DNA from 2 places in the Komagataeibacter saccharivorans genome. Region 1 is predicted to be linked to the other one. Evidence: riboswitches for the same ligand, from Rfam matches in the RefSeq annotation. Region 1 holds a riboswitch; the other holds the start of a gene.
What was found. Region 1 has a riboswitch for S-adenosylmethionine ahead of KSAC_RS04775 (homoserine O-succinyltransferase). Riboswitches for the same ligand answer to the same signal wherever they lie in the genome.

Region 1 (4,211 bases):
GTGGTTTCCACCCGGCGGGTCATGATTACGGATGAAAGCGATGCGCCGCGATGGGAATTATGCGTTGCGGATGATGTGACGGAACAGCGTAATGCCCAGCATCAGGTGGAACAGTTCGCGCATTACGACCCGCTGACCGGTCTGGCCAATCGTGCCCTGTTCAGTTCACGTCTGAATGCGGGTTGCCGCAAAGGGCTGAATGCAACATTGCTATGTATCGATCTTGATTACTTCAAGACGGTCAATGACGTGTATGGGCATGCGACGGGTGATGCGTTGTTGCGACTTGTCGCGGCTCGCCTGCGGGCATGCAGTCGGGAAGAAGATCTTGTCGCCCGTCTGGGCGGGGACGAATTCGCCATTATCTGGCCCGCTGTCCCCACGCAGGCTGAACTGAAGGGTCGGGCGCGCGAAATCGTCGAAACCGTGGGGCGGCCTTATATTATTGACGGCCATCATATCGTTATTGGCGCAAGTATTGGAGCGGCGCTGTATCCGTTTGACGCGGATTCATCAGAAACATTGCTGCAATATGCAGATATAGCACTTTATCGCGCCAAATCGTTGGGGCGCAATGGTTTCCAGTTATTCGATGCGGAACTGCGCGATGAGATCCAGACCCGTGCCCGTCTGGGTAACGAACTGCGTGCCGCCATTGCGAATGACGAACTGACCCTTCATTTCCAGCCGCTGTACACAATGCCGGGGAACCGGATCTGTGCATGTGAGGCCCTGACGCGGTGGCAGCATCCCGTGCAGGGGATGATACCCCCGGACCAGTTTATCGGTCTGGCTGAGGAAAACGGCCTGATACACGATCTGGGGGAATGGGTCCTGCGGGCTGCGTGCAGGGAGGCCGCGACATGGCCGGAACACCTGAAGGTGGCGGTCAATGTTTCGCCAATACAGCTTCGTAATCCGCGATTTGTGGATATAGTTGAAAGCGCGTTGCAGCAGGCTGGCCTTGAGCCGGCACGTCTTGAGATCGAGATTACGGAAAACATCTTCGTCCAGAATAGCGCGACCAATCGTGATATCCTGCAAAAGCTGGGTGAGATGGGGTGTGGCATCGTACTGGATGATTTTGGCACGGGGTATTCCTCGCTGGGTTATCTGCGTTCCTTCCGGTTCCAGAAAATCAAGATTGACCGCTCCTTTGTGCGTGAACTGCCGGAAAAGGGGGCATCCAGTATTATACAGGCCATTATCAACCTGGCGCATGGCATGGATATTCCGATCACGGCGGAAGGCGTGGAAACGCAGGACCAGTGGGCGCAGCTTAATGCGCTTGGCTGCAATCAGGTGCAGGGCTTCCTGCTTGGCAGGCCGCAGCCTGCTGACAGCATCCGCCAGCATATCCAGTGCGCAGCCGAAATGGTGTGATGTAAGGGGGGAGGCCAGACTTCGTGCCCTTGTCATGTAACGTCCTGCGGGTAAGGGCAGGGGACATATAGGCACCGCCGTTTTTTTACGGGAGGAGGGGAGCAGTTCTCCGTCCCGCCATAAAGGCTTGCCGTCGGGGCGGAAAATGCCTAGCATCGCACCTGCATCAAGAGTTGGGGCGACGCCCAACGCCAACCTGCCGTTCCGGGCAAGGTGGCGCTCCTGAAAGGGAGGATGTGGCCGAACCGGCAACCAAACGGAGCAAGCCACCATGTCGTCCCTGCCTGAATGGAGGAACGACGTCGCAATGCCTATCAGAATTCCGGATGATCTTCCCGCCCGCAGCACGCTAGAGGCTGAGGGCGTTATGGTACTGGGTGAGACCGACGCCACGCGTCAGGATATCCGCCCGCTGCGTATCGGCCTGCTGAACCTCATGCCCAACAAGATCTGTACCGAGACGCAGATTGCCCGTCTGGTCGGGGCGACGCCGTTACAGGTGGAACTGACGCTGGTACGCATCAACAGCCATGTGCCGCGCAATACGCCAGCCGATCACATGACATCGTTTTATCGGGCATGGGAAGATGTGCGTGATGAACGGTTTGACGGCTTCATCATAACAGGTGCGCCGGTTGAGCGGCTGCCTTTTCATCAGGTGAAATACTGGGACGAACTGCGGCGGATATTTGACTGGACCCAGACCCATGTGCACCGATGTTTCAATATCTGCTGGGCTGCGCAGGCGGCGGTGCATCATTTCCATGGCATGCCCAAGCATGCGCTGGCGGAAAAGGCGTTCGGTGTCTATGACCACCGCATTCTTGTTCCATCCTCACCCTATCTGGTCGGGTTTGCCGATGACCTGTCCATTCCCGTCTCCCGCTGGACCGAGGTAAGGCGGGCCGATATTCCGGCCCACAGTGGCATGACCATACTGGCAGAAAGTGCGGATACGGGTCTTTGCCTGCTTGATGACCCGGATCATCATGCGCTGCATATGTTCAATCATCTTGAATATGATTCCACCTCACTGGCGGATGAATATTTCCGGGATCGGGCGGCGGGTCTCGACGTTTCCGTGCCGTATAATTACTTCCCCGGCAACGATCCCGAACTGCGCCCCATAAACCGCTGGCGTGGTCATGCCCATCTGCTGGCGGGTAACTGGATCAACCAGATTTACCAGACCACGCCCTTTGACATATCAGCGATCGGTCGGGATGCAGTCGTGCGCGATAAGGTGCCTGCATAAAAGGGGGGCAGTAAAAACGCCGTGGGGGCAGGGATGGCTGCTCCCTTCATGCCATGCGGCGGATGGTATTTTCCGAAAGAAAAGGGAGCGTGACGGGCACGGGACAGGTGATTCATACCTGTTCTTTTTTGTAAAATTACGTCACAAGTCCGGGCATGACGTTACGTAATCTCAGGATCGGGTTCCTGTTCAATCATGACTGCACCCATCAGGTTTCCCATACCGCCCCGATAGTTTCCGAGCTTGTCCGCCTGGGGCAGGATGTAACGGTCATTACCTCCTCAATCGAGCAGGAAGCTCACGCACGCCGGACAATAGGGGCGTGTTCGGACCGCATCAAGTATGTCCGCATTGACATAAGCCGGTTGTCCAAGGCGATCAATGTGGTCGCCCGTGCTGTCGTGCCCTTCCGCCGGATTGCCAATCTGCGGGAGAATGTGGACCTGTTTGCAGGCTTTGACGCACTGGTGGTGCCGGAGACGACATCGGCCCTGCTGAAAAGCCATTTCCGGCTGGATACCAGACTGATCTATTTTCCCCATGGGGCTGGCGACCGTTCGATCGGCTTTCGGGACGTGACGCGGTTTTTCGATCTGGTCCTGTTGCCCGGTACCAAGACACGTGACCGGATGCTGGAAAAACGGCTGATCCGCCATGGTCATCATGCGGTGGTGGGGTATCCCAAATTCGATACCGTGGATATGGCGACGCGCAGGCGCTTTTTTGATAACGACCGGCCCACCGTTTTATACAATCCGCATTTCGATCCCGTCCTGTCCTCGTGGTGGGATATGGGGATGGAGGTGCTGGAATGGTTTGCGGGACAGGATAAATACAACCTGATCTTCGCTCCGCATGTCATGCTGTTTCGCAGGAAGATGCATATTTCGGTCGAACACCGCCGCATGCGCCTGCGCAGGCTGATCCCCCCGCATTTACGCAACCTGCCCCATATCCGTATCGATACCGGCAGTCCGTATTCAGTGGACATGTCCTACACGCTTGCGGCGGACATCTATCTGGGCGATGCCAGCAGCCAGATCTACGAATGGATCTGTCAGCCGCGCCCGTGCATCCTGCTCAACAGCCATGGCGCACGGTGGCAGGGCAATCCCAACTATGCCCACTGGAACATGGGGCAGGTGATCGACCGGGTGGCTGACCTGCCGCATGCGCTGGCGGTGGCCCAGGAACAGCAGCGCGTATATGCGCAGCGGCAGGAAGCAGCCTTTCAGGCCACATTCCATACTCAGCCCCCCGAAACTGCTGCCCAGCGCGCGGCCCGTGAAATCGTTTACTTTTTGTCACAGGATAAATCCCCCGCCGCCTGATGGGCGGGCGGGTAATGCGGTATGTTCTTCTCCAGCCTGAAAGGGGCAGTCGAGAGAAATATGCGCATTGCTTACATAATCAATACGTTTGAAGGGGGTGGCGCGGCCTTGCCCATTCCGGCCATTGTGGATGTGTGCCGGGGGCGGGGGCATGACGTGCATGTTGCCGCCCTGATACGGCGCAATGGCCGTGCCGTGCCCGCAATGAACAGCGCTGGCATAATAGGCGACGTGCTGGCGGC
Region 2 (4,211 bases), 720 kb from region 1:
CCACCCATAGCGAGGACGCGGTGCGCAGCATCCGCGCCGCCATGGCCGACATACAGAACCAGTCAGCCCGCACCATCAATGCGATGGACAGGCTGATAACCGCCAATGATCACCAGTTCGCCGCCCGCCATGCGGAGCTGGAGGCCCTGATCGACAATACGCACCACACCATGACACAGGCGCGTGAAGCCCTTGCCAGCCTGCGCGCCCTGACCGACCCGCAATCGCGTGACAGGCTCAATCTTGACGCTACGATGCGCGACATCATGGAAGCCGGTTACGGGCTGCGCGGATTCGCCAATGAAGTCGAAAGTAATCCGCAACTTCTGCTTATGGGACGCAACCAATGAAATCGCGCCAGCCCGCTGTCTCCCCTTCCCGTCTGCATCCGGCCCTGCGGGCGGGTGGCGGCCTGCTGCTTTCGGCCCTCATGCTGTCGGCCTGTTCTTCGGCGCCGGTGCGCTTCTACACGCTGGGGGCGCCCGCCATCGCAACCGGGGCGCTGTCTCCCACCACGACCAGTCAGCCGATTACCGGCGCAACCCCGGTCATCGAGGTCGAGCGCGCCCGCCTGCCGGATTATCTGGACAGTCAGGACATCATGGTCCGCGACGGGCATGAAATCGTGCGTAGCGGGCTGGGCCGGTGGGCCAGCCGACTGTCGGTGGGCGCGACAGACCTGATTACCGCCCGCCTTGCCCAGAAATGGCCGGACATGTTCGTAACCGACCAGCCGCAGCCGGACCGCCCCACATGGCGGCTTCAGCTCAATATCAGCCGCCTTGATGTCAGCCGGGATGGCAAATCCGCGCTCAATGCGGACTGGGCTATCATTCCGGAGGATTCGCGCGCCAACATCCTGCGCAACCGCACCGTCATCGTCACGGACGGCAATACCAGCGGGAACGCCAATATCGCCGGGGTGACGGAAAACCTGCTCAACGAACTGAGCAACCGGATCGAGGCGAGCTGGCCCACCGGGGAAGCCTCCACCCCCGCCGGACATCAGCACGGCCGACACTGATCCATCGGCAACGGGGACGGTTTTCGTGCCCCGAACACGGCTGAAACCTTCCCCCGCACGGGGCATTGGGTGCATAACCTTATGTAACCAAGGGAGGGTTTCCCCCATGCCGCGTGCCTTTTCCATTTCACCGCTTGCAGGCGGGCTTGTCGCATCCATGCTGCTGGCGGCAACCCCGGGCATGGCGCGGGCGGCTGGCGCGCCTGTCATCCTGGCGCAGCATCCCGGCACGGAACTGGACCGTCAGGCCCGCAGGCTGATGGTGGAAGACCTGCATACCGCCACCACACATGGCGAACGCCCGGTGCTGCTGACCGGATCGGGACAACTGTCCGATGACCCGTCGCGCACGGCGCTGTTCGTGCAGGTGCAATCCGTCAGCCTGTGCGGATCGGCGGGCTGTTCCACATCGGTTTACCTGCCCGATGCCCGGCGCAACTGGACACGGGTGCTGGATTCCGTAAGCGGGCCGGTCGTCATAACGCCCCAGACCCATGACGGCATGCACGACCTGCTGGTCGATGGTACGGACCGCTGGGTCTGGAATGGCACGACCTATACGGACACGCAGGCCACCACAGCCCCGTAAGGGTGCATGAGGATCGCCGGGTTTTTCAGGGAAAATGGAGCGGGTGAAGGGAATCGAACCCTCGTATGCAGCTTGGGAAGCTGCCGTTCTACCATTGAACTACACCCGCATGCGGGCTTTCTATACTGCACAAGCATGCCAGATGCAATCACCCCCATGCAGCACGGGCAGCAGTTGACGCACCCGGCCCTGATCCGCAATAAGCATCAATGTCCGGCGCGCCATGTGCCGGGCCCTCGTGATTTGATATGGCCGGCTTGCGGCGAGGTAAAACATACGCGCTAAAGAGGCCTGATCCCGTCGGCAGGGCGCGGGTATCATGGTTTCCACGGTCGTGAACCGCCCTTGCGGGCCTGACTTGGCGCACATGACCCGTGCGCACGGGTCGTGGTCCGCATATCCAGACCACCCTGTTTGCAGGAATTCACATCCGTCATGACTGACCAGCCTGATCCCAGAACCCTCCGCCCGGCAACGCGCCTGATCAATGCGGGCCTTGAGCGCACCCCCTACGGTGAAACCAGCGAGGCGATGTTCCTGACCTCCGGCTTTGTGTACGACAACGCCGAACAGGCGGAAGGCACATTTACCGGCGATGTCTCGCATTACCAGTATTCGCGTTTCGGCAACCCGACCGTATCCAACCTTGAACGCCGCCTGTGCGACCTTGAAGGCGCGGAATCCTGTGTGCTGACCGCCACGGGCATGGGGGCCGTCTCCTCCGCGCTACTGGCGCAGGTGCGTGCCGGTGACCGGGTCGTCGCATCGCGCGCCCTGTTCGGTTCGTGCCACTGGATCGTAGCCGAACTGCTGCCCCGCTACGGTGTGGAGACGGTGTTTGTCGATGGCGGCGATCTGGCCGCATGGAAGGATGCGCTGTCCAGACCCACCAGCGCCGTGCTGCTGGAAAGCCCGTCCAACCCGATGCTGGATGTGCTTGATATCCGCATGATCTGCGATCTCGCCCACAAGGCGGGCGCCATCGTGGTGGTGGATAACGTTTTCGCCACCCCGCTGTACCAGAAGCCGCTGGAACTGGGTGCGGACGTGGTCGTGTATTCATGCACCAAGCATATCGACGGTCAGGGCCGCGTGCTGGGTGGCGCGGTTCTGGGTAATGCCAAGTGGATTGACGAGGTGCTGCGCCCCTTCACCCGCAATACCGGCAACAGCCTGTCCCCCTTCAACGCGTGGGTCATGCTCAAGAGCATCGAGACACTTGCCCTGCGCGTAAACGCCATGACGCAGAATGCGGCAAAGGTGGCCGACTTCCTGGCGGACGCACCGGGCATCGCGCGCGTGTTCTATCCGGGCCGCAAGGATCACCCGCAGTATGAACTGGCGCAAAAGCAGATGTCCGCCGGTTCCACGCTGGTCGCGTTCGAGGTCGAAGGCGGCAAGGAAGAAGCCTTCGCCTTCATGAACGCCCTGCGCGTCATCTCGATTTCCAACAACCTTGGCGATGCGCGCTCCCTTGTCACGCACCCGGCCACGACCACACATATGAAGCTGGCCCCCGAAGAACGTGCCCGCCTTGGCATTACCGATGGCGCGATCCGCTTTTCCGTCGGGCTGGAAGATGCCGACGACCTGATTGACGACCTCAAGCGCGGCATTGCGGCGCTGGCAAACCGCTAACCCCCGAGGAGTTCCCCTCCATGAGCAAGAACAGGCCTTTCCCTCCCCCCGGTGGGGAAGGAGCGGAGTCCCCGCTGGGCGAGACAATGGACAACGCCCCCTGTTTCGAGGCGACGACCGACAATGTGCGCGTGGTGGTCCAGACCTTCTGGCTTGATGACCAGTCGGAACCCGATGAACACCGCTATGTCTGGGCCTACCGCATCCGTATCGAAAATCAGGGTACGGAAACGGTCCAGCTCCTGCGGCGAAGCTGGCGCATCGTGGATGGACAGGGCCGGATCGAGCGGGTGGATGGTGATGGCGTGGTAGGCGAACAGCCGCTTATCGACGCCAGCGCCAGTTTCGAATACATGTCAGGTGCTGCCCTTGAAACGCCCACGGGCTTCATGGGGGGCACTTACCACATGATCTGCCCGGCCAGCCGGCAGCATTTCGATGTCACCATACCCGTGTTCAGTCTGGACAGCCCGCACCACCCGACCATCCTGCACTAGCAAATTCCCCCTCTGCCGCGCATTCCCAAGGGACGCGCCCATGCAACAAGAACCCACATAATGAACGCCATCGATTCCCGCCCCTCCCGCACGGATGCAGAAGAAGCCGTACGCACCCTGCTGCGCTGGGCTGGTGAAGACCCCGACCGCGAAGGCCTGCATGATACACCCGAGCGGGTCATAAAATCATATGACGAATTCTTCTGCGGTTATGCCGAAGACCCCGTCGACCTGCTGCGCCGGACCTTTTCCGAAGTGGAGGATTATGACGAAATGGTCCTGCTGCGCGATATCCGCGTGGAAAGCCATTGCGAACATCATATGGTGCCGATCATCGGCGTGGCGCATGTGGCCTATCTGCCGCGCAAGCGCGTTGTCGGGATTTCCAAGCTGGCCCGCGTGGTCGATGCCTATGCCCGGCGTTTCCAGATCCAGGAACGCCTGACGGCCCAGATCGCCAACA

Region 2: it holds a riboswitch for S-adenosylmethionine, as region 1 does, so the genes downstream of both, metZ (O-succinylhomoserine sulfhydrylase) here and KSAC_RS04775 (homoserine O-succinyltransferase) in region 1, are expected to answer to the same signal.

What each region holds. Positions count from the first base shown of each region.
Region 1 covers NZ_CP036404.1:1,052,354-1,056,564, reverse strand. The annotation lists gene KSAC_RS04780 (putative bifunctional diguanylate cyclase/phosphodiesterase) at 1-1,383, shown strand, start outside; SAM-I-IV-variant riboswitch at 1,542-1,649, shown strand; gene KSAC_RS04775 (homoserine O-succinyltransferase) at 1,691-2,638, shown strand; gene KSAC_RS04770 (hypothetical protein) at 2,794-3,969, shown strand; gene KSAC_RS04765 (glycosyltransferase family 4 protein) at 4,030-4,211, shown strand, end outside.
Region 2 covers NZ_CP036404.1:1,770,491-1,774,701, forward strand. The annotation lists gene KSAC_RS08035 (MlaD family protein) at 1-350, shown strand, start outside; gene KSAC_RS08040 (PqiC family protein) at 347-1,024, shown strand; gene KSAC_RS08045 (hypothetical protein) at 1,131-1,613, shown strand; tRNA gene KSAC_RS08050 (tRNA-Gly) at 1,649-1,722, opposite strand; SAM riboswitch at 1,839-1,919, shown strand; gene metZ (O-succinylhomoserine sulfhydrylase) at 2,049-3,251, shown strand; gene apaG (Co2+/Mg2+ efflux protein ApaG) at 3,338-3,748, shown strand; gene folE (GTP cyclohydrolase I FolE) at 3,809-4,211, shown strand, end outside.